Regions from separate parts of the Psychrobacillus sp. PGGUH221 genome, predicted to be linked through region 2. Evidence: riboswitches for the same ligand, from Rfam matches in the RefSeq annotation. Region 2 holds a riboswitch; the other holds the start of a gene.
What was found. Region 2 has a riboswitch for FMN ahead of ribE (riboflavin synthase). Riboswitches for the same ligand answer to the same signal wherever they lie in the genome.
Positions count from the first base shown of each region.

Region 1: it holds a riboswitch for FMN, as region 2 does, so the genes downstream of both, PGC35_RS08655 (ECF transporter S component) here and ribE (riboflavin synthase) in region 2, are expected to answer to the same signal.

Region 1 is NZ_JAQMHQ010000004.1:229,464-241,383, reverse strand. It holds gene sleB (spore cortex-lytic enzyme) at 1-44, opposite strand, end outside; gene prsW (glutamic-type intramembrane protease PrsW) at 129-830, opposite strand; gene PGC35_RS08700 (asparaginase) at 909-1,880, shown strand; gene PGC35_RS08695 (YpdA family putative bacillithiol disulfide reductase) at 2,372-3,346, opposite strand; gene PGC35_RS08690 (metallophosphoesterase) at 3,385-4,149, opposite strand; gene PGC35_RS08685 (CBS domain-containing protein) at 4,229-4,858, opposite strand; gene PGC35_RS08680 (LysM peptidoglycan-binding domain-containing protein) at 4,937-5,587, opposite strand; gene PGC35_RS08675 (RecQ family ATP-dependent DNA helicase) at 5,667-7,082, opposite strand; gene PGC35_RS08670 (YpbB family protein) at 7,075-8,109, opposite strand; gene PGC35_RS08665 (ferredoxin) at 8,222-8,470, shown strand; gene PGC35_RS08660 (hypothetical protein) at 8,775-9,062, opposite strand; gene PGC35_RS08655 (ECF transporter S component) at 9,402-9,995, opposite strand; FMN riboswitch at 10,153-10,287, opposite strand; gene PGC35_RS08650 (hypothetical protein) at 10,435-11,700, opposite strand; gene sigX (RNA polymerase sigma factor SigX) at 11,693-11,920, opposite strand, start outside.
Region 2 is NZ_JAQMHQ010000006.1:55,787-67,706, reverse strand. It holds gene PGC35_RS11255 (NADH:flavin oxidoreductase/NADH oxidase) at 1-827, opposite strand, end outside; gene PGC35_RS11250 (argininosuccinate synthase) at 1,299-2,507, shown strand; gene argH (argininosuccinate lyase) at 2,504-3,877, shown strand; gene PGC35_RS11240 (serine hydrolase domain-containing protein) at 3,961-5,004, opposite strand; FMN riboswitch at 5,340-5,470, shown strand; FMN riboswitch at 5,612-5,744, shown strand; gene ribE (riboflavin synthase) at 5,925-6,572, shown strand; partial or broken gene ribB (3,4-dihydroxy-2-butanone-4-phosphate synthase) at 6,589-7,209, shown strand; gene ribH (6,7-dimethyl-8-ribityllumazine synthase) at 7,269-7,733, shown strand; gene PGC35_RS11220 (ABC transporter permease subunit) at 7,918-8,760, shown strand; gene PGC35_RS11215 (ABC transporter permease) at 8,757-9,797, shown strand; gene PGC35_RS11210 (NUDIX hydrolase) at 9,850-10,332, shown strand; gene PGC35_RS11205 (DinB family protein) at 10,381-10,845, opposite strand; gene PGC35_RS11200 (dienelactone hydrolase family protein) at 11,056-11,649, shown strand; gene PGC35_RS11195 (YfiT family bacillithiol transferase) at 11,697-11,920, shown strand, end outside.

The sequences.
Region 1 (11,920 bases), on a different contig from region 2:
CGTCCTATAAATGCATAGCTTCCAGAAATAAAGACCAAGCTAATTAGGATGTATTTTATCTGTTTCAAATGACATCTCTCCTTTATAACTAGCTTGGGTAAGAAATCGATAAATATACAAAAAAAAATCTAGCTACGGCTAGATTCTTCTTTCAAAAAATATTCATGATGTTCAAACCTTTTATGACGTGAAAGTATATGTGCTTTTTTTACTTTGGATAAACCGAATACCCATAAAAACAACATAAATGGAACCATTAATAGCAAATTTACATCCTTGATGATTAAAATACTATTATAAGTAGCATGTAAAAAGAAGGTTGCTAAAAGAGCATAAGCAATTTCATATTTCACTTTTTTCGTTACTGTGAATTTTGCTCTTCCTATGTAATATCCCATCACTACGCCAAATAATGCATGACTTGAAACCGGTAGTAAGGCACGTAAAAATGCTTGATTCATCCCAAAATTCAATAAAAACAGTATGTTTTCAACTGTAGCGAATCCAAGAGAAACACTTGCCCCATACAAAATACCGTCATAAGGATCATCAAACTCAACATGTTTATAAATAGCAATTATAAGAATCAACCATTTAAAAAATTCTTCTAGTGCACTTGTTACTAATACTTGGTGGATAAATATAGATGAAAACACATCTTCTTGTTGAATTACATGTTGTATGAATAAAATAGGAAAAGTTAATATAGCACCGTAAATAAATGTATGTAACAATAACTTAGAAGGTTCTTTTGCAATTTCCTTACGTAGGTAAAAATAACTTAAAAGTGCAAGAGCCGGAGCTATTGCAACGGAAAGCAGTATAAACATATCCTTACTCCTTCCATATAACTATATCTATTATACATTATAATTTTGCTAATTTGTAAAAATAACGGAGGTGTTTCTATGAAAAATATATTATTAATCCATACAGGCGGTACTATTTCTATGCAAATTCAGGCAGAAACAGGAGCTGTCATCCCTATAGAAAATAATCCTATTTCGATGGAAGGAGAAAAATTAAAAGAATATGCAAATATTAAAGAAATTGAAGCTTTTAATTTGCCATCTCCACATATTACTCCAAAAGAAATGCTTTTGTTAAAACAAATGATAGACGAGTCTATTCAAAAGGACCATATAGAAGGAGTAGTTATAACTCACGGAACGGACACTTTAGAGGAAACAGCTTATTTTTTGGACTTAACCGTGGATACTACTATTCCAATTGTACTAACTGGTGCGATGCGTTCTTCCAATGAAGTAGGATCAGATGGATTATATAATCTATTATCTGCTGTAAAAGTTGCAAGTTCTGATGATGCAAAAGACAAAGGGGTGTTAGTTGTATTAAATGATGAAATACACACAGCCGAAAATGTTACAAAAACTCATGCCAGTAATGTAAGTACTTTTCAAAGTCCTCAGTATGGACCGATAGGTTTTATATCTAAGTCTATAGTGCATTTTCACCACTCACCAAATCATCGAGCAGTGTTTCCTATTCATAGTATCGCGAAAAGAGTCGCTCTCTTCAAAGTGTATGCGGGAATGGAGCCAGATCTGTTAGCTTCATGTGTTGAATTAGGTTATGACGGAATTGTATTAGAAGGATTAGGTCAGGGAAATGTACCCCCAAGTCTTCTACCAATTATCGAGGAAAGTATTAAAAAGGATATTCAGATTGTTCTCGTTTCTAGATGTTTTAATGGTATTGCGCAAGATGTGTACGGATATGATGGTGGAGGAAAAAGCTTAAAAAATGCTGGTGTTATATTTGCTCCAGGATTAAATGGGCAAAAAGCAAGGCTAGCACTTCTAATAGCACTAAACCATCCAAATAAAACAAAAGCTATGGAGAATATTTTCTCTATATAAATTAAGAATAAGCGAACAGTGTTAGACTGTTGGCAAACGCAAAGAGTTTGCCTACGGTCTTTTACTTTAACAATAAATGCGGATGAATTATATTGATGATTTCCACTTCGCTTGCCATTAATAGAGCAGGTTTTAGTCACTAAAATTTTTTCAATTAGTATAGAAAATCGTTGAAAAAGGCGACACTCCTGCGGGAATAGCGTTAGCCGAAGACCCCGCAGCTGAGGGGAAGGCAATCTAAGTTCGCCGCATCCTGCTCCTGCGCAAAGCTCGTCGCAAAAGAACTTTTGCGGCAACGATTTCATGACCAACATCGTGTTGGCCTAGGAGGCTAAGGCAACCGCCCGCGGAAAGGGAGCCGTTTCAATGATTTTCTTATTTATCGGACTACATTATTAATAAAATTAAATTCTATGGACTTTTTCAGTGCCCTCAGAAAAGTTAAATGCTTAGGATTGATCGAACATTATCTATCATGAAACGATTATCCATTAATTACCTATTCTTTTTCGTTCTATTTCCTTTGCAATCAGATTACCATGAAAACGTCCGTTTTCAATAAATATTTCATTTGCATTATTTCCTGCAGCAATCACCCCTGCAATAAAAATGCCTTCAATATTCGTTTCCATTGTATACACATTAAATGTAGGTCTACCCGACTCCTGATCAATAATAACTCCCATTTTAGTTAAAAAATTATGATCTGGATGATAACCTGTCATCGCAAATACAAAGTCGTTCTCAACTTTGAAATCACCATCTGGTCCATTTAAATACACAAACTGTTCGTCAACTTCTAACACTGAGGTATCAAAATGCATAATTATTTCTTTATTGCGGACAAGTCCCTCAAATTCAGGTAAAATCCAAGGTTTAATGCTTGGAGAATAATTACTACCGCGATACACAACTGTTACATTTGCACCTGCTTTATTTAACTCTAAAGCAGCATCAATTGCGGAGTTTTTGCCTCCTATTACTAAAACATTTTGGGCAAAATAAGGATGACCTTCTTTAAAATAATGTAGAACCTTGGGTAATTCTTCTCCAGGTATCCCCATATAGTTAGGTTGGTCGTAATAACCTGTTGCAATGATTACATTCGAAGTATGATAAATTGCTTTTGAAGTTGTCACTAGAAAATGTTTATCTTTTTTTTCTACACTTTGTACAAACTCGTACTTTTTAACTTGTATGTTTTTTAACTTAACTACTTCTCTATAATAAACTAACGCTTGATTTCTCTTTGGCTTTCTTTCTTCTACAATGAATGGTATATCGCCTATCGATAGTTTCTCACTTGTACTAAAAAAAGTTTGGTGAGTAGGATAATTATATATTGCTTCCACGATATTTCCTTTTTCTATAACTACGCAATTTAAACCAATTTCCTGAGCAGCGATTGCTGCTGCAAGTCCGCATGGTCCTCCACCAACAATGAGTACGTCTATGTTTTTATCCACACTTATAACTTCCTTCCTTAATTCTTCAAGTTATTTCCTTATTGCTTTCCAAATAATGTGATGAGATGGCACTCTGATTTAGCCCCTAACCTTAGATGAATCCCTGTAGTACCAAAGCCATTACTTACAAGTTCCGCACTATTCTCTTTCACCCGAAACGTTCCTTTTTCATAAATTCCAATAGGGCCCAAACGAATTTGCCCGCCATGAAGATGTCCGGCCATTAACAAATGTGGTTTAGCCACTTTTTTGGCATTGTTGAAAAATGCTGGTGCATGGCATACAAATACAACTACTTCATTTTCTGATACTTCTTGAAAAGCATCATATATTCTAACCCTTCCACTAAAACCATCATTTATTCCAACTAAACGAATGACAGAATGGTTATTATGTATTGCCAGAGATGTATTATTTAAAATCACTACATCATTTTTTTCTAATATAGAGTTCAGATGCTCCTCACCTATTTCACGATCGTTGTTTCCATAAACGTAATAAACAGGTCCAAGTTTACTTAAATCAACTATATTATTTTCAGTTCTCTCCTGGGGTACACCTTTTTCAGTTAAATCCCCCCCAATCACTACTATATCTACCTCTCCTACTAGAGAATGAATCAGTTTTTCGGGTATTTGTCTACGATGAATATCGGAGATGAAAAATATATTAAATTGCTCCCCATCTTTCATTTCCTCGATTTGTAATGAATGTTTTATAACATTTGTCTGAAACGCCAAAAATCTCATATAAAACATCAACGTAGCACTAAAAATGATGAAAAGTATAATGATATAAGTCAATTATATCCCCCTATCTAAACATAGAAAAGGACAGGGAATTCCCCTGTCCAGCGCCGTACAAATATTGTAGAGATTATTATCAATCTTTATCGATGTGTAATACTCGAAATCCTGACTTTTCAAGGTCTGCAATAATTCGATCTACTTTTTGATCGTTATCAATTTTAAGTACGATTCTACGGGCTAGTTTATCCGTTTCATCAAAAGTAACTAATGAAATTACAGGTGTATGATATTTGTGTAGAATATCCGAAACCTTAAGTATCCGACCTTCGGATTCAACTGAGGCAAAAGTAATTCTAGTGCCTTTTCTATTCATACCAAAAGCGCTTTGGAACTGGTTAATTGTATCATATCGTGTCACAATTCCTAGAAACTTTCCTTCATCTAATACCGCGATAATTGGAAAGTCGTACAGTTTTACAAAAGTACTTTCAAATACATCTTCTAATTCTACGAATGTATCTTCTCTTGTAACAACGTCCATAACAGTCGTCTTCTTTAAAAATGTTTCTCGATCCAAGTCACTATAGTAAAAGGCCTTATATAAAAGATATTTATTAAACATACCTCTATATATACCATTATCGAGTATAGGAAGTGCATCAATTTCTTTTTCATCAAGCTGCTGCAAAGCTTCTAGCAGTGAAGTATTTGGTTGAACAGTCAAACATTTTTCTTTAGGGATCATCACACTTTTTACAAACATTTAAAGTACACCTCTTCCAAACGGGATATTCTTTATATATTCTTCAAAAGTAGAAAATATCCTTCTTTACAAGTTATTCTAAGGCAATATCAGTTTCTGTCCAGCTGAAATACTATTAGATGTTAATCCATTTGCAGCTTTTATTTTTTCAACTGCATTTGGATCCTTATAATAGTTTACTGCTATTCGATACAGTGTTTCATCTGCTTTTACAATATGCGTTCTTTGTTCGGTTTCAACTTTTTGTTCTTCTTCTTTTGGTTCTTCTTCTTTTGGTTCTTCTTCTTTTGGTTCTTCTTCTTTTGGTTCTGTTTTCACTTCTGGTTTAACTTCTGGTTTCGCTTCAGGAGTCGCTTGTTCAGTTGTCTCCTCTTTTGGGGTTGAAGGTTCATTCTCATCTTCTGCTTCTTGCGAATTTTCTTCCACACTTTCTTCTTTCTCTTCCTGCTCCGTGCCATTTGATATTGGTTTTGTTTCCACTTGAATGACACCTTGACTAGAAGCCTCTTCCACTTCTGGAGTGTAGAAAAAATGTACATATAGGAAAATGCACACAGGTATTAAGATAAAGATAAAAAACAAAGAAGGTAACAGAAGGTTTTTAGATTTTTTTTTAGGCTTTTTAGTATAGCTAGATCTTCTCGTTCTTCTTGATTCCGTTATATTATCTTCTAGGCCAATAGATTGTCTATGCTCATCAATCTTTTTTTGATAATCGTCTTGATTCATATTGTTCAAACTCCATTCATTCCTTCTTTACTAACTCTATTATGACGAATTTTGTTGAAAAAGTAAACTTCACAATGTTTTAAGGACGGAGCAACTCATTAATTCTATTGAACCAGTTTAGTTCTATTTCTTCTCCATTTTGCTTTTCACGTTTTGTAAGAAATAGCTGGAGATCAAGTGAACAATTTGAACAACAGTTCATTGGCCTAGTAACCAGTTGTTCATCAAAAGAATATAAAATCTGTTCCCTTATACACCGTTCACTTTGGAATAAATTAAATAACTTTTGAATTTCTAGCCATTTTCTCTGTTTTATGTCATAAAATAAAGCAATAGTCTCTTGTTCAGATAAGATTTCCTTCCAATAATTCAATATACGCAACGTAGTCTCCGAAAGACTAATCTGATTGTCTTCAGATTGAAAAGCAGCATGAATATCCGTTTCATCCGGAAAATCTTTCATTGCAACATAAAAAGACTGTTCTACATCCGAATTAGTGTAAATAAGTGAAGCGATCGACTGATTTCCGTCTCTTGCTGCTCTTCCCACTTCTTGCATATAACTAGCAATAGAAGTTGGGATATGGTCATGTATAATTTGTCGAATATTGTTTTTATGAATACCCATACCAAATGCATTTGTTGCACAAATCCAATCTAAATCCCCATGCTGAAATTGTTGTTGGACTAATACACGATCATCTTGTTCCATTTTAGCATGATAAAATGCCACTTTTACTCCTCTTTCCTCTAATTCACTAGCATAAAATTCTGCTTTTTTACGAGATTGAGTATATAAAATTCCTGGACCATTAGTAGAGGTTATACGACCTACAATCCAAGCTTCTTTCTCCTTATGATCATCTACTTTTTGTACTTCATAAGCAATTGTAGGTCGATCTAATGAATGAATATACTCAAATGGATCTTTCATATGTAAGGTCCCTTTTATATCTTTAACTACTTTTTTGGTGGCAGTTGCTGTTAAAGCAAGTACATTCGCTTTTGGAAATGCATCTAACCATTTCGAGATTCTCAAATAATCAGGACGAAAATCATACCCCCACTGTGAAATACAATGTGCTTCATCTGCTACTATATATGCTATGGAAATAGCGGATAAGGCATTATTAAAACGTTTATTTTGAAGCATTTCTGGTGAAGTAAAGATAAACTTATAGGAAGCCAAATTTCTCATAACCATTTCTTTTTGTTCGTAAGTTAGAAAAGAGTTTATTGCAACTACTCTTTTTTCACCGATTATCTTTAATTGTTCTACTTGATCTTGCATTAACGATACTAATGGAGAAACAATTAAAACAGTACCCTTTATAAAATAAGCGGGCAATTGATATAATAATGATTTTCCCATACCAGTTGGCAGTATTGCGACTACATCTTTTCCTTCGATGACCTGTTCAATTATTTCTTTTTGTCCTTCTCGAAAAGAAATATATCCAAATTTCTGATGAAGAATTTCTGTCAGCTTATCCATTAGCCCCTTCTCCTTTTGCAAGTGCAATTCTAATTTGAAAAAAGCTTAAATGAGGAACATGCTCGCGAATAGCTTTTAACTTTTTAGTTTGTAAACTATTAGAAATCTTCAACACTTTATCAACTTGTTCATTGGATATATAAGAGTAAATAGGAAAGTTTCGTATAGCTGATACGATTTCAATAATATGATCTTCAATCGTATTAAATTTTAAAAAGCGTATTGCAGCTATATCTTCCAGGGTATGGCCTTTTTGAATTAATTGATACGTCTTCATTGCAGATTCAGTCAAAGGAGTTTGAACCTCTACATTTTTTGTGAGAGGTAATAAGTCTGGAAACTTTTCATTATGGATAATCGATAGTGCAATATGTAAACTCTCAATGAATAACAGTTTTATATCCAAAAGTGGTCGATTGTAATACCGAGCTAATTGCTCCCATGTCAACCCACTCCTTCCATAACCACTTAGACGATAGACAAATATTTCTCTATGAATATTCTCAAATTTTGTGTTCTCAAGTAGCTGCAGCAATTGTTGCCTAAAGTTTGTATAAAATTCTGCACTTTTATAATCCCTGCTAAATAGATATCCTTTAACAAAACGATGTATATCTGGATTCTTTTGATTTGGAACATAACGGTGCACATTGGCTTCAAAATGAGATAAAGTTTGAATAACCAAAGCAATTCTGCTCCAAAACATATGCTCATTTCCTCTATATAACCATCCATTAAATTGAGGGTCTCTCATTGAATTGATGTGCATTGTGCCTTTTTCTGTAAGATTAATAATCGACTTGTCTTCTTCAATATACCCCTCTTTTAAAAGTGTCAAAATTTCGCCATTATATTCATCTAGTGATAATTTAGGATACAGTGAAAAAAAAGGATGAAGTTTAAAATAAGTAACATCCTGTATCGTCTGGCCAGATTTTTTACCTTTTAATAAGTAAAATGGAGCTGTAGAAGACCGTTCTCCGTGAAACTTATGTATGATTAATAATAATAATTGATGAAAGTACACTGTAAATACCTCACGTTTTTTAATGTATTTTTGTTGAAATGTCACGTAAACAGCTTTAGAATGAATAGGATAGCTATTCCGTGTAAGCAGATATAAAGGAGAGAATATATTTATGGCTAAATATACAATTGTAGATAAAGATACATGTATCGCTTGTGGCGCATGTGGCGCAGCAGCACCTGATATATACGATTACGATGATGAAGGCATTGCATACGTTATTCTAGATGATAACATGGGGACAGTAGAAGTTCCAGACGAACTACTAGAAGATATGGAAGATGCTTTTGAAGGATGCCCTACAGATTCAATTAAAGTGGCAGATGAGTCATTTGAAGGCGATGCTTTGAAATTTGAATAGATGAACAATACAAACTGCCTAGATTTTTCAGGCAGTTTTTTTATAAGAAAAACATTTTAAAAGGCTTATCTAAAAGAAGCATTTTCTAAATAATAGAGGAATGTCCTTTCAGACTGGTAGACAAACTCGAATTTATTTCCTTACATTTGACGAGGCGCACTTAGCCTTCCTTACGCAGAGGGCACTGAAAAAGTCTATAGAATTTGACTTTACTAAATAATGTCGTCCGATAAATAAAAAAATCGTTGAAACGGCTCCCTTTCCGCGGGCGTTGCCTTAGCCTCCTAGGCCAACACGATGTTGGTCATGCAATCGTCGCCGCATGATGCGGCGAACTTAGATTGCCTTCCCCCTCAACTGCGGGGTCTTCGGCTAACGCTTTTCCCGCAGGAGTGTCGCCTTTTTCAACGATTTTCTTTATATACTGATTGAAAAAATTTAAGTGATTAATACTTGCTCTATTAATGGCATGATGGATTTCTAATTGGAACGCGGATAATAGTTGATTGAAGTGAAAGGCGGCGACTCTAGCCGGAAAAGCATGAGGTGAAGACCCTGGACTGAGCGGAGCGAGGGAAGCGGCTGAAGCCATGCCGGCGGAACGCGTCCGCCCGGAACGGAAATTAATGTGGCCAACATAAAAATCGAGTATGTGAACAACTTGTCGTTCACATACTTCAGTGAGGACTTTCTCAGTGCCCTTGCTCGACTCCTGTAGTGTCGCCTTTCTCGCTTTCCCGAAGGATTCGAGCGGACTCTTCCCAAACCTACAAAAAAAATACTTTATTATTTTTTATATACTCAGGAAGAATAATCCTGAGTTAATAGAAAAGCCTGACAAAAAATCAAAATAATGAACGAGACCAATTAGCAAAATTCCTTTTGTAAAACGAGAAAGGACGTTTCTCTAAGATAGAGAAACGACCTTTAATTAATTTGTATCCGGAACTCGAAACGAATTTGTTACTCGGTCGAGCATTGGTTTCATTCGCTTAAATAAAACAATCATAACGATTGTAACTAATAGTCCTTTTATCAAATTGAACGGTAGGATACCGAAAATAATAGAATTGAACAAAGCTGTACCAGTCTCCATAGGGAAGTTTAAGAAGTACGTATACATTGGTAAAAATACAAAGTAATTTAAAACACTCATGCCTATTGCCATGGAAATCGTTCCAGAAGCTAAACCGTACATGATCCCTTTAGATGATGATGCTTTGCGATAAATTAAATAAACAGGTGCTATAAATAGAATACTAGTTACAAAATTCGCCATATGTCCTACTGGTACACCAGTTGGACTTCCAGCAAACAACCAATCTAATACGTTTTTCAAAAACGCTACGACAATACCTGCAATTGGCCCCATCGTAATAGCCGCAATTAGTGCTGGAATATCACTAAAATCCACTTTTAAATAAGCTGGTAGTACCGGTAACGGAAATGCAAGTAGCATCAATACAAAGGAAATACTACTCAACATTGCGATAGCAATAAGCTTTCGCGTCTTACTTTTTGTCATTATTCCTCTCTCCTTTTGCGATTCACTCCACAAGAAGAAAGGTTCAGTACGAAATTGTAACTCAAAAATCCCTTAAGCTATTAAAGAGCTCAAGGGAGAAACAAGGCACACTTAAAAAAAGCGTATCCGCATTAGAGTATACGAAAAACGACTGTACCTTCACCTTCTCCCATCCAGACTATACTGTCGGCTTTGGAATCTAACCAAATCCTGCCAATTACGGCTCGCGGGCTCAAGAAATAAATCTTCTAATACCGCCGATCGGGAATTTCACCCTGCCCCGAAGATGAATCAATATTTTATTATACTTCAAGAATAATATCTTGAATTAATAATATATTAACAAAAACACAACCTTTATGCAATATAATTGCTTCAAAATTTTATGATACAAAAAATGCCAGGCTTTGATAAAATCAAAGCTTGGCATTCCAAATTCTTATTGGACGCTCATTATAAAACCATTTGGTCCAAGTGGAGTAGGAAGGGTATTTTCGAAATTAAATATTTCCCACTGCTCCTGTACTACATTTTCTAATTTCACTTCAGTTCCAAAGCTTGCTGCGGTCAATGCGAATGCTTCAATTAATCTTGTAGCCTCATTTGGCTCCATTGATTCTAAATCCAATGGTTCGTTAAATTTGATAACAGCTATTCCTTCTCGATCTTCATATGAGTAAGTAATATTCGATGGGATTACAGAAGTGTATATGTCGTTATCTACGTTTTTCATTTCACTAAATGCTTCAGCAATCGTTTCATAAGAAGCTGAAAAGTTAGGAGTTAAATATATATTTCCATTTTGGGCACGGTAATTATAGTAATTATGTTGACCTTTCGACCCTTCTAATTTACTCGGCTCAGCTAATATGCCTACTTGATCCCATTCAAGTGGAGAGCCGTCCTCATTTAAAAGAGCGATTGAATCAAAATCCGTAAAAATTTCATTTAGAGAGCTCCAATACGGTACCGATGTTCCAGACGCTGTGTCATAACCATGTTCATTAGGGAGATAATGCTTTAATAATTGATTATCCGCAACAAAATACCCTTTATAAGGATGATACTCTGTAAATCCGAGCGACTCTTCATTAATCAAACTTGCATAACGTTCATACAACTGTAAACTATTTGGTTTCATATCTGGAAAATCGGCTTCCACTTGCTCTTTTGGAATAATAATTGTGACAGGTACAGTTAATGCATTTTCATTGAATGAAAAATGAAACACAGTACCTCCATTTAAATCACCTTCATAGACAGCATATCTTTTATCTATTGGTTTTAATTCTATATACGATTCCATTATACTTGTCATTTTTGACATATCGTCCGATGATTCAGTTTTACTTTCTTCACTTGTTATGGCAGCATTCTCTGTAACATCCATTGACTGCATACTTTCTTCTTCACTGCTCTTCTGTTCCATTTTTTCGCTAGTGCTATACTGCTTCATTGAATTATTATTATTCAAATAGGAAGAAACTAAAAAAGTGAGAAGAAATACGGAAGCAATAGAAATAACTAAAGGTAACCATTTGGATTGAATCCTACGTGAAGAATATATAGTTGATTCTTTTTCGTGACCTAATACCTCTTGTTTTACCCGATTATACACATCTTCTTTGGAACGATGATCTGTAAACTTGGGCATTTGGTTCAGTAATTCATCTAGTGCTTCATCATCTTTTTTCCAATTACTCATGATGAACCTTACCCTCCTTCTTTGTTTCAGATAATCGTTCACGCAATGACTTTATAGCTCGGTGTTGTGTTGTTTTCACTTTTCCTTCTGACCAATTTAGTATTTGTGCTGTTTCAGCAATAGATAGCTGCTGAAAATATCGCATTATGATAACCATTTTTTGATCGCCAGTGCAATCATCTAGAGCAGTTAATAGAGATTTCATTTCGTCATTCAATTG
Region 2 (11,920 bases):
GCTTGTTTAAATGCACGAGCAAATGGAACTTGATAGCCCGGTGTATTTGCAGGTTTTACTTTACCGGGTGGTGCCTCACCGCCACTTGAAACGTGGAAAACATCAACACCAGCTTCTTTATATTTTTTAGCAAGTTCTAAAGAATGTTGTAGACCATATCCATTATCCATATATTCAACAGCAGAAATTCTCATGATTAACGGCATTCCATCAGGCATAACACTTCGAATTGCTTGAATAACTTCTACGCCAAATTTAGATAAATCTTTTCCATAATCATCTGATCTATTGTTAATAGCAGGTGAATGGAATTGATGAATTAGGTAACCATGTGCCCCATGAATTTCAATTGTATCGAAACCGGCTACAATTGCTCGTTTTGCTGCATCTTTAAACTTATTGACCATTTCTTTCACTTCATCAGTTGAAAGAGCTCTCGGTTTTTTCCACTTACTATCTACTGGAATATCAGATGAACTAACAGGTTCTTTGGCGTCTGTTGCTTTTCTGCCGGCATGAGCAATTTGAATACCTATTTTCGAGCCATATTTATGTACTTCTGAGACAATTCTTTCATAAGCAGGAATCTGTTCATCAGACCACAGTCCTAAATCATTGTCCGTAATTCTCCCATCAGGCTCCACATCAGTCATTTCAACTATTATTAAACCTGACCCACCGACAGCTCTTGAAACATAGTGAACAAAATGCCAATCATTTGGAATGCCGTCCTTAGCTTCAACGGAATATTGACACATTGGTGGCATTACAACTCTATTTTTTATTTCAAGCCCTTTTAGCTTTATAGGTGAAAATAAATGACTCATTCTAACACACTCCTTTCGTATTATTATCTTTGTTTCTTCTCTGGTAATCAAATCATGTGCTTTTAAATTTTAATATATCTAGATGGAGGGGAAAGTTAGGGGTATACAAAATAATATCATTTCCTAAACCTAGGGTATTCACTTTGAGATGAAATAACCGGTATATTACAAATGAAGGTAATAAAGATGCTATCCAAAAGTTTATTTAGCATACACAGGTAGAAGTTATAAAGAATACAATTGACGAAATTGAAAGACAGCTTAATACAACTCAAATCACATATACTTTTATTTGAAATATGATTAAGAATAAAGTATAGAAACCTACAATAGAAGATACTTTAGTAAAATAAAAAAATGAAATATATTCCTCATAATCATAAAATATTAGTTGTATTTATACATTAAGCATGTTACATTATGTATATTAATACTAAAAAAACGTATAAACATACATTGGAGGAATATAAAATGAACAAAAAAGTCGTTTTAGCTTATTCAGGTGGTTTGGACACATCTGTAGCAATCACATGGTTAAAGGATGAAGGATATGATGTTGTTGCTGTTTGTCTAGATGTTGGTGAAGGAAAAGATTTAGAGTTTGTTAAAAACAAAGCCCTACAAGTTGGAGCTATCGAGAGCTATATGATCGATGCAAGAGAAGAATTTGCAAATGAATACGCTCTTATAGCACTTCAAGCTCATACATGGTATGAAAATAAATACCCACTTGTTTCCGCTTTATCGCGTCCGTTGATTTCGAAAAAATTAGTAGAAATTGCAGAACAAACAGGTGCAACTGCAGTAGCTCACGGCTGTACAGGTAAAGGGAATGACCAAGTACGTTTCGAGGTTTCGATTAAAGCTTTGAATCCAAGTTTAGAGGTAATTGCACCAGTTCGTGAATGGAGCTGGAGTCGTGAGGAAGAAATTGAATATGCAAAGACGAAAAATATTCCTATTCCTATTAACTTAGACAGTCCATTTTCTATTGACCAAAACCTTTGGGGGCGTTCAAATGAATGTGGAATTCTAGAAGATCCGTGGGCAGCACCTCCAGTTGATGCATATGATTTAACAGTTGCATTAGAGGATGCACCTGATACTCCAGATATTATTGAAATTGAGTTTAAAAATGGAGTCCCAGTTGCTCTTAATGGTGTGGAATATAAATTATATGAGTTAATCCTAAAATTAAATGATTTAGCTGGTAAACATGGTGTTGGACGTATTGACCATGTAGAAAACCGATTAGTTGGGATTAAATCACGTGAAGTATATGAAATTCCAGGAGCTCATACTCTATTACTTGCCCATAAAGAGTTAGAAGATATTACTCTAGTAAAAGAGTTGGCTCACTTCAAACCAGTGATGGAGAAAAAATTAACAGAGCTTATTTATGAAGGACTTTGGTTCTCTCCACTAAGAACTGCACTAGAGGCTTTCTTAAAAGAAACACAAGTATATGTAAATGGTACAGTTCGCGTGAAGCTTTTCAAAGGCCATGCAATTGTCGAAGGGCGTAAATCTCCAAACTCTCTATACAATGAAAAGCTTGCAACATATACAAAAGATGATGAATTTAACCATGCTTCTGCAGTTGGATTTATCGAACTTTGGGGTCTTCCAACTAAAGTTCACGCTATGGTGAATAAGGGAGCAGAGAAGGTGCAATCATGACCAAATTGTGGGGCGGAAGATTCCAAAAATCTGCCGAGCAATGGGTAGATGAATTTGGTGCTTCCATTGGCTTTGACCAAACACTAGTAATGGAAGACTTAGATGGCAGTATCGCGCATGTTAAAATGCTTGGAGATTGCAAAATCCTTCCTTCTAAAGATGTCCAACAAATATTGTTTGGTCTAGAAGAGTTAAAAAAACGTGCAGCAGAAAACGAGTTAGAGTTTTCTGTTGCAAATGAAGATATTCATTTAAACTTAGAAAAAATGTTAATTGATCTAATTGGTCCAGTTGGCGGTAAGCTACACACTGGCCGTAGTCGAAACGATCAAGTAGCTACTGATATGCATCTATTCCTGAAAAATAGAGTAGGTGAAATCATTGAGTTAATTGACCTCTTCCAAAAAACACTTGTGGAACAAGCAGAAAAACATGTGGAGACTCTTGCACCAGGTTACACCCATTTACAACGAGCGCAACCAATTTCGTTTGCACATCATTTAATGGCTTATTTCTGGATGCTAGAACGCGATAAAGATCGTTTTCATGACTCGATTAAACGTATTGATATCTCTCCGCTAGGAGCAGGTGCACTTGCAGGTACTACTTTTCCAATCGACCGAAAATTGGCCGCTGATTATTTAGGCTTTTCAAATGTATATGCTAACAGTATGGATGCTGTAAGTGACCGAGATTTTATCGTGGAATTCCTTAGTAACTCCTCGATGCTGATGGCACACCTGTCAAGATTTGCCGAAGAAATTATTCTATGGTCTAGTTCAGAATTCAATTTTATTGAACTGGATGATTCGTTCTCTACTGGTTCTAGTATTATGCCTCAAAAGAAAAATCCAGATATGGCCGAGTTGATCCGGGGAAAAACAGGGCGTGTGTATGGAAATCTTATGGGCTTGCTGACTGTAATTAAAGGATTACCCCTTGCTTATAACAAAGACATGCAAGAAGATAAGGAAGGTATGTTCGATACAGTTCATACAATTGTTGGATCGTTGAAAATTTTTGAAGGTATGGTTCGTACAATGACGGTTCATACAGAGCGACTTCACGATACTGTTCATAAAGATTTTTCTAACGCAACAGAACTTGCTGATTATCTTGCTTCAAAAGGGCTTCCATTCAGAGAAGCACATGAAGTGACAGGAAAGTTGGTTTTCCTATGTATCCAACGAGGCTATTTCTTATTGGATCTTCCACTAGAAGATTTACAAGAAGCAAGCAATCTAATCGAGTCTGATATTTACGATGTCCTTTCACCATTAGCGGCCGTAAAAAGAAGAAATTCATTAGGTGGAACTGGATTTGAGCAAGTTAAAATACAAATTAATGAAGCTAAAAATCGTTTAGCATAATAATAACTGTAGAAACCACTCACATTCGTGTGAGTTTTCTACAGTTTATTGGTTTTTAAGCATATCAGTGCTTGTGAAATATCTTACTTTACTCCCATTGCTAACTTTATAGAAAGTCGAATCGGCAGACTAGGGTTAGCAAATTGATTAACATCCCCGACAAAAAAAATGTCCTTCTGGGGATAGTAAAATGCAAAGGAACCAGATGAGCCGGAGTGACCCAGTAATTCTCCCTTTTCCATAAACGGCATTAATAATCCACCAAGAGTAATTCTCATATATCCTCCCCCATAGCTAATCGGTCCCATTGTGATTTGAAGCTTGTTATAATTAGCTAGTTCGTCAAATACAATTTTATTAAACAACTTACCGCCAAAAAATGCTTTAATAAATATCATCATTTCTCTAGCAGTAGTAACAGCACCGCCACTCGCACGACAACTACAAATAAACATAGGGCGGTTCAATACTTTATCCTTATAGTAAATATGTGGTATAAAATCATTTTCACTTTGTGGAAGATAAGTATTCTTAAGCTCTAGTGGAATAAAAATTAATTGCTGGTAGGCTTCTGCCAGTGTCGTTCCATTTACGTTTTCAATAATTTCACCAAGTAAATCAAAGTTGAGGTCAGAATAATAGGCTTTTCCATTAGTACGCGGAATGAAATGTGGTTTTAGTTCTTTTGCCCAATTTAAAAGTTCATGAAAAGAAAAGCTGAAATCTTGATTAATAACTTTTCTTTTAGTTGAACTCTTCTTCTCTTCAAATTTATCAGGTAATCCGCTAATTTGAAACAACAAGTCGTATAAAAGTAAGTCAAATGAATATTCCTTTGACTTGTATATATGCAGTCCGCTTAAATGTTCTTGGTCAATAAATTCAGATATTTTATTCCTCAATGATAGCTTTCCTTGTTCTTGCAAAATTAAGATACAAGCAGTGGTCAAAAGCTTTGTTATGCTTGCCATAAGCAATGGTGAATCTAATTCCTTACCACCATAGCCTTTGTACCAAGAAAATTCACCTCTTGTATCTTCCATATAAACAATTCCTTCATGAATGCGCTTATTAACCATAGTTTTATTAAAAACCTTTTCTAAAATTATAGATTTATACATTTTCATAAGGTCTCCTTTCTAAGATCTGATACAAAATGTTGCTATTATTAATTTCTTTAATACTCATAAGTAAAGTGGAAGTAAATGTACAGAATCCTTTTATATTATTCTTTAAATAAAAAATATATCCCTTCTTTAAACATTTAAACAAATAGACCAATAAGAAACTGTTTAAAACACAACTTATAGAGTAATTCTCTACTGGTATTAAAGTAGATATAATACAGAATATACACTTGTGTATACTTGACTGATTGAGCAATCTGATATATTAACAAATATAGGAAAGACAAGTTACGTGTATAATTATTCTTTACGTGGTATTATAATTGCATAGATGAATAGTCCTTCGGGGTCGGGTGAAATTCCCAATCGACGGTGATGAAGAAATTCTAAGCCCGTGAGCCTTTTTAAGGCAGGATTTGGTGCGAATCCAAAGCCGACAGTATAGTCTGGATGGGAGAAGGACGTTTGAACAACTTTATTTACTTATGGAGAAAAACTTCTTCTATAGGTTTATTTGTTGATGAAAATAACTTTTCTAACGACCCCGTAGAGATTCTCTATGGGTTTTTCTTTTTTTAAAATGAAAAACCAATTACAACTTTATATTATATTCCTTCGGGGTCGGGTGAAATTCCCAATCGACGGTGATGAAGAAATTCTAAGCCCGTGAGCCTTTTTTAAGGCAGGATTTGGTGCGAATCCAAAGCCGACAGTTAAAGTCTGGATGGGAGAAGGATGTAAGAGCAAGAAGCCTTTTAAATTTTCTGGATTTAAAAAGGTTTATTAAGTATTGCTTAAATTACATAATCCCAAAACCCCTTAATTTCTAAGGGGTTTTCTTTTGTTTATCAGAGAATTTTGTTGTCAAGACAGGAGGTTTTCTGAATTAAATAAAATATTTCTGAATAGAGGTGTTTATGTTGTTTACTGGAATTATAGAAGACTTAGGAAAAGTTAAGGCCCTTAAAAGTGGTGCGAACAGTATGAAGTTAACATTGGAATCTTCTAAAATAGTTGAAGACATTCATTTAGGTGACAGTATTGCTGTTAATGGTGTTTGTTTAACAGTTATTGCTTATTCTAATAATCATTTCACTGTAGAAATAATGCCAGAAACTGTTAAGTCAACAAATATTCGTTCACTGCAAATTGGCCATGAAGTCAATTTAGAAAGAGCGATGGCGGCAAATGGAAGGTTTGGTGGACATTTTGTTTCTGGTCATGTGGATGGAACGGGTGTCATCTTAAGAAAAAGAAAACTGGAAAATGCGGTGTACGTAGATATCGGTATTGATAGAGAACTCAGTAAATATTGCATGCTAAAAGGTTCGGTAGCGATCGATGGAATTAGTTTAACTATTTTCGAAGTGCAGCCCACACAAATAACAGTATCGCTTATTCCACATACATTCAGCGAGACAATCTTAGGTATTAAAAGAGAGCAAGACATTGTAAATATTGAAAATGATTTATTGGGGAAATATGTTATTCAACAATTAGATCAAAAACAAGAGAAATCAACGAACTCAACAATAACGATGGATTTCTTAAGACAAAATGGATTTTAATAAAGGGGCTTTTACTATGTTTCATACAATTGAGGAAGCAATAGATGATTTAAAAAAAGGTAAAGTCATTATTGTAGTGGATGACGAAAGTCGAGAAAATGAAGGAGACTTTCTAGTATTGGCAGATTACGCTACACCCGAAAATATTAACTTTATGGCAACGTATGGTCGTGGATTAATATGCACACCTATTACGAAGAATTTAGCTGATTATCTAAATTTATCTCCTATGGTCGAAAATAATACGGATAACCATCAAACAGCCTTCACTGTTAGTATAGATTATAAAACAACAGAGACCGGTATTAGTGCATTTGAACGTTCTGAAACGATATTACAACTTTTGAATGCTGAGTCAGTAGGCTCTGACTTCCGTCGACCTGGTCATGTGTTCCCACTAATAGCAAAAGACAATGGTGTACTTGAACGTCCGGGTCATACGGAAGCAGCGGTTGATTTTGCAAAACTTTGCGGAGTTAAACCCGCTGGTGTCATTTGCGAAATTATGAGTGAAAATGGGGAAATGGCTAGAGTACCAGAATTAAAAGAAATAGCAAATCTTCATGGATTGAAATTTGTCACTATTGAAGCATTAGTAAATTATCGAAATGCACATGAAAAATTAGTGATGGGTGAATAGCTTTAATTAAGAGGAAATATTAACTTATAAAATTAAAAATTTAGGAGAGATAAAGAATGGGACAAATATTTGAAGCACAATTAATCGGAACAGATTTGAAAATAGGTATTGTAGTTGGTAGATTTAATGAGTTTATCAATGGAAAATTATTAGATGGTGCAATGGACGGGTTGAAACGTCACGGTGTTTCTTTGGATAATGTAGATGTAGCATGGGTACCTGGAGCATTTGAAGTACCATTTTTAGCGAAAAAAATGGCGGAAACAAAAAAGTATGACGCAATTATCGGTTTAGGAACTGTTATTCGAGGCTCTACTACACATTACGATTATGTATGTAACGAAACAGCAAAAGGTATTGCAAGTGTGGGGTTAACAACGGGTGTGCCAGTTATGTTCGGCATTGTGACAACGGAAACAATCGAGCAAGCTATTGAACGTTCTGGTACAAAAGCTGGTAACAAAGGTTATGATGCAGCAGTATCTGCAATTGAAATGGCGAATTTAAGCCGTTTATTTTAATAGACATAAAAAACAGGCTATCATTAGCCTGTTTTTTTATATTCGCTTGTTCCAATCGATTTAAGAGGGCTGAAAATTGGATTAAATGGAGAAATGTCTCAAATTACTTAAAATTCTCTTTTTTTTATATTTTACTATGTTATGATATTTTCATCTTAGTTTTCAGACAGCAGGGGGATTTTTTGTGAAGAAATTATCAAAATGGTTGCTTCAATTGACGGTAGCTTTTATAGGTATTTTACTGATAAGTGGCTTACCTATATTGATCACAGGTATACAACAAGGGGAGTTTAGGGGAAAGGAATATTCGCAACATATACTTGCACTATTTCCAATTTCTAATTTTATGGATCAATACTATGGTCCACATATAGGGGAGTATATTACCTATTCCTTAGAGATATTATTTTTGGCATTACTAGTTGCAATATTTTTAGCATTATTATTTACGATTCTAACAATGCTGTTTAAAGAACGAACAAGACAGCGAATTAAAACGATCTTTTTCTTTTTGGAATCCTTTCCAGACATATTAGTGATCTTGCTTGTTCAGTTAACGGTAATTATGATTCATAGAAATACAGGTATTTTTCTTTCTAAAATAGCCGTCACTGGTGGAGAAAAGATTTATATGCTTCCTGTTTTTTGTTTGATGATTTTACCGATGGTACAGCTGTATCGCTTAAGCATGCTGACATTTGAGGCAGAGGAACGTAAAATGTATGTAGAACTTTCAAAGTCGCTTGGTTTTAATAAATTAATTATTTTAATTATACATATATTTAGGAATGCAATTGTTAGTATATTTTTTCAATCGAAAAAGACGATGTGGTTTATGCTTTCTAATTTATTTATTTTAGAACGAATGTTCAATATGCCAGGTATTATGTTTCACTTGAGCCAAAACATGTCTGGCGAGCTTTTTTTAATTACAGTTTGCAGTTTCTTTTTACCTGTTTTCATACTGTACAGCTTTGGTGAGTGGTACTTTTTACGCCGTTTGAATCGGGGAGGTGCTATCTTATGAAGTCTGTTTGGAAGCAACCTTATTTTGTTTTTGGATTTATCATTCTTGCATTCTTTTTAATAGGAAGTTTTGTATTCGAATGGATTAATGGACCGGATCCTAAGCAAACATTTTTTATATACGAAAAAGGTAAATTAGTAGAAGCAGCCCCACTTTCACCTAGTTGGGCTAATCCTTTTGGGACAGACCAGTTCGGTTATGATATGTTTGCAAAAATTATGCTAGGTGCAAAATATACTATTATTGCTGCAATGGGAGTTGCTGCAGTCCGTATGTTTATTGCAGTACCCCTAGGTTTTGTCATAGGTACGTATTGGCAAAAGAAACGTTCATTATTGAATAGTTTTATTGATCCGCTACATTATGTGCCAATGACCATATTTTCCTATCTCATGTTGTTTCCCGTATTATGGGAGCCGATGGAAGGGTTCTCTACAACGGTATGGGAACGTATTGTTATTCAAGTTGTGTTAATGGCTATTATAACCGTTCCTATTGTGTCCGCTTTAATTGGGAATGAAGCGAATTTACTTTATCAGCAGGAATACATTTTAGCTGCAAGAACACTTGGAGCGAGTCGTCGAAGAATAATAACGAGACATCTCTTTCCAATGATGCGGGAAAAATTGTTTGTACTTTATGGTCAGCAAGTGGTTGAAACATTAGTTGTTTTTACACATTTAGGACTTCTTCAATTATTTATTGGGGGGACAAATGTGAGCTATGATCCGATGTTTGGAGATCCACCTAAATCGATAGCGTATGAATGGGCTGGACTATTTGGTTCTTCGTTTCGATATTTACAAGGTGTTCCATGGCTGCCCCTTGCTCCAGCAATCTGTTTCGCACTCGTTATATTAGCTGTTGCCACTATGATCGAGGGCTATACGCGAGCAGTGAGTGGGCAAGTAATCATTCCGAAACGAAGAAAAGCTGTATTTGTTTCGGATGACACAATTGAATGGAATCAACGTCAGTTAAAAGAAAAGTTGCGTTTGCTACATCAAACTGAAAAACAAAAATCAACAAAACTGTAGGCTTTAGTCTACAGTTTTTTTACAGCATATTAAATTTTAGGAGGAATTTAAAATGAAAATGCCAACACATATATTAGCAGTTGGGGGAATAGTAGAGAACGAAAAGGGAGATATTCTGTTAGTGAGAACACTTCATGGGGGATGGGTTTTTCCTGGCGGTCAAGTGGAAATAGGCGAAAATCTAATGGATGCCTTATGTAGAGAAATAAAAGAAGAAAGCGGAATAGATATAGTTGTTTCTCGCATGATTGGTATTTATTCAAATACTGGTATTCATAAATGGTATGACAATAAAACGGATGTCCCTACTAAGTTGATAGTAGATTTTTTGTGCAAGCAAACTAGCGGAGAACTTTGTACTTCTGATGAAACAACAGAAAGTGGCTGGGTGGCAAAAAATAAAGTGTTAGATTTAATTACTGCTCCAGCTATACTTGCACGTTATCAAGCTTATTTAGATTTTAATGGTACTGTAAATTATATGGAATATGTAACAAAACCAGATTTTGTACAGAAGTTAAACAGGAAAATATAGATCTAGTAAACTCTCTTCTTTAAAAGTGACTCAAAGAAGAGGTCCATATCAATAGTTTGGTTCTCTAAATAATATATCGCTAGATACAGGTTTAATGCCGATTTCCCTAGACCAAATAGATAATTGTCCTATATGATGCGTTTCGTGTGAAATGATATGATGCAAAATTTTATCGTAAGAAAATGAATAAGTAATACCCTTTTTATTAGTAATTTTTAATACTTGATTGTCCTGATTAGAAATCCACCTTTGGATAAAATCATAAGTATTTTGCTTTGTTTCATTCGAAAAATTAATTACGTCTTCAAGGTTGGTAATTAAGTCAATATTACTCTCTATAACAGGTGTACCATTCATTTGATTGATCCATAGTTGTTCACAATCTATTACATGGTATAAATTATGTAAAATACTACCCATCCCACCTATACGTTTTTTTGTTAGCTCTTCAAAAGATAAATCGAGACACCATTCAAACCAATCATTCCTTATTTGCCAATTATACAAAAACATCTCAAGCACTTTCTTACCTCCTATTCTTAAACTATTATTTCATATTATCGCAAATATTCTATAATATTGGTAGGATAGAAAAAAGTCTTAAGAAGACGGCTGCTAGAAGAAAGATTTTGTTGGGTTTAAGGAGAACTACTACTTAAATATTTAATAGAGTTTAGTAAAAGATGCTACAGCTAATTTTAGTCTAGAAGGGGGATGTATTAGATTTACATACAAAATAGATCAAATTCTTTAATTATTGTAGTTCATGAAATTTACGGAATTAATCAGCATATGAATTATATTTGTCGTACATTATCAGAAAAAGGGTTTGATGTTATTTGTCCCAGTTTATACGAACTTGAAACATCATTTGAATATATTCAAGAGGAAGTTGCTTATAAACATTTTATGGAGAACGTAGGTTTTACAAATGCTTCTAAAAAAATCAAATGTGTATTGTCTGACATGAAAGATAGATATGAGAAAGTATATATAGTTGGATTTAGTGTGGGGGCTACGATTGCTTGGTTGTGTAGTGATGAAAATGGTGTCGATGGAATTGTCGGATTTTATGGTTCTCGTATAAGAAGCTATATAGAGATAGAACCCTTATGTCCTTCATTGCTTTTTTTTCCAGAAATAGAGAAATCGTTTAATGTGAACGAGTTAATCCAACGTTTAGAAGAAAAGAATATAAAGGTACATAAATTTAACGGCCATCACGGGTTTAGTGACCCATTTTCTCATAAATATCATGAAAAATCAGCACAAAAAGCATTTAACAAGATGTTCGATTTTTTCAGAAAAATTGAGTAAAAAAAAGATGTAAAGCGATAGAAAAACTGAATAAAGGAGTGCTTAATATGAATGAAAGATACCCGATAGGTGAGTTTGAATTTGATGGAAAAATTACTAGGAATGAGATTGAGGAATGGATTAAGCAGATTGAAGATTTGCCTGAATTATTAGCAGTTGCTGTAAGTGACTTGAATGACCAACAAATGGATACAGCTTATCGTTTAGGAGGGTGGAAAGTTCGTCAAGTAGTTCATCATCTTGCGGATAGCCATATGAATGCATATATTCG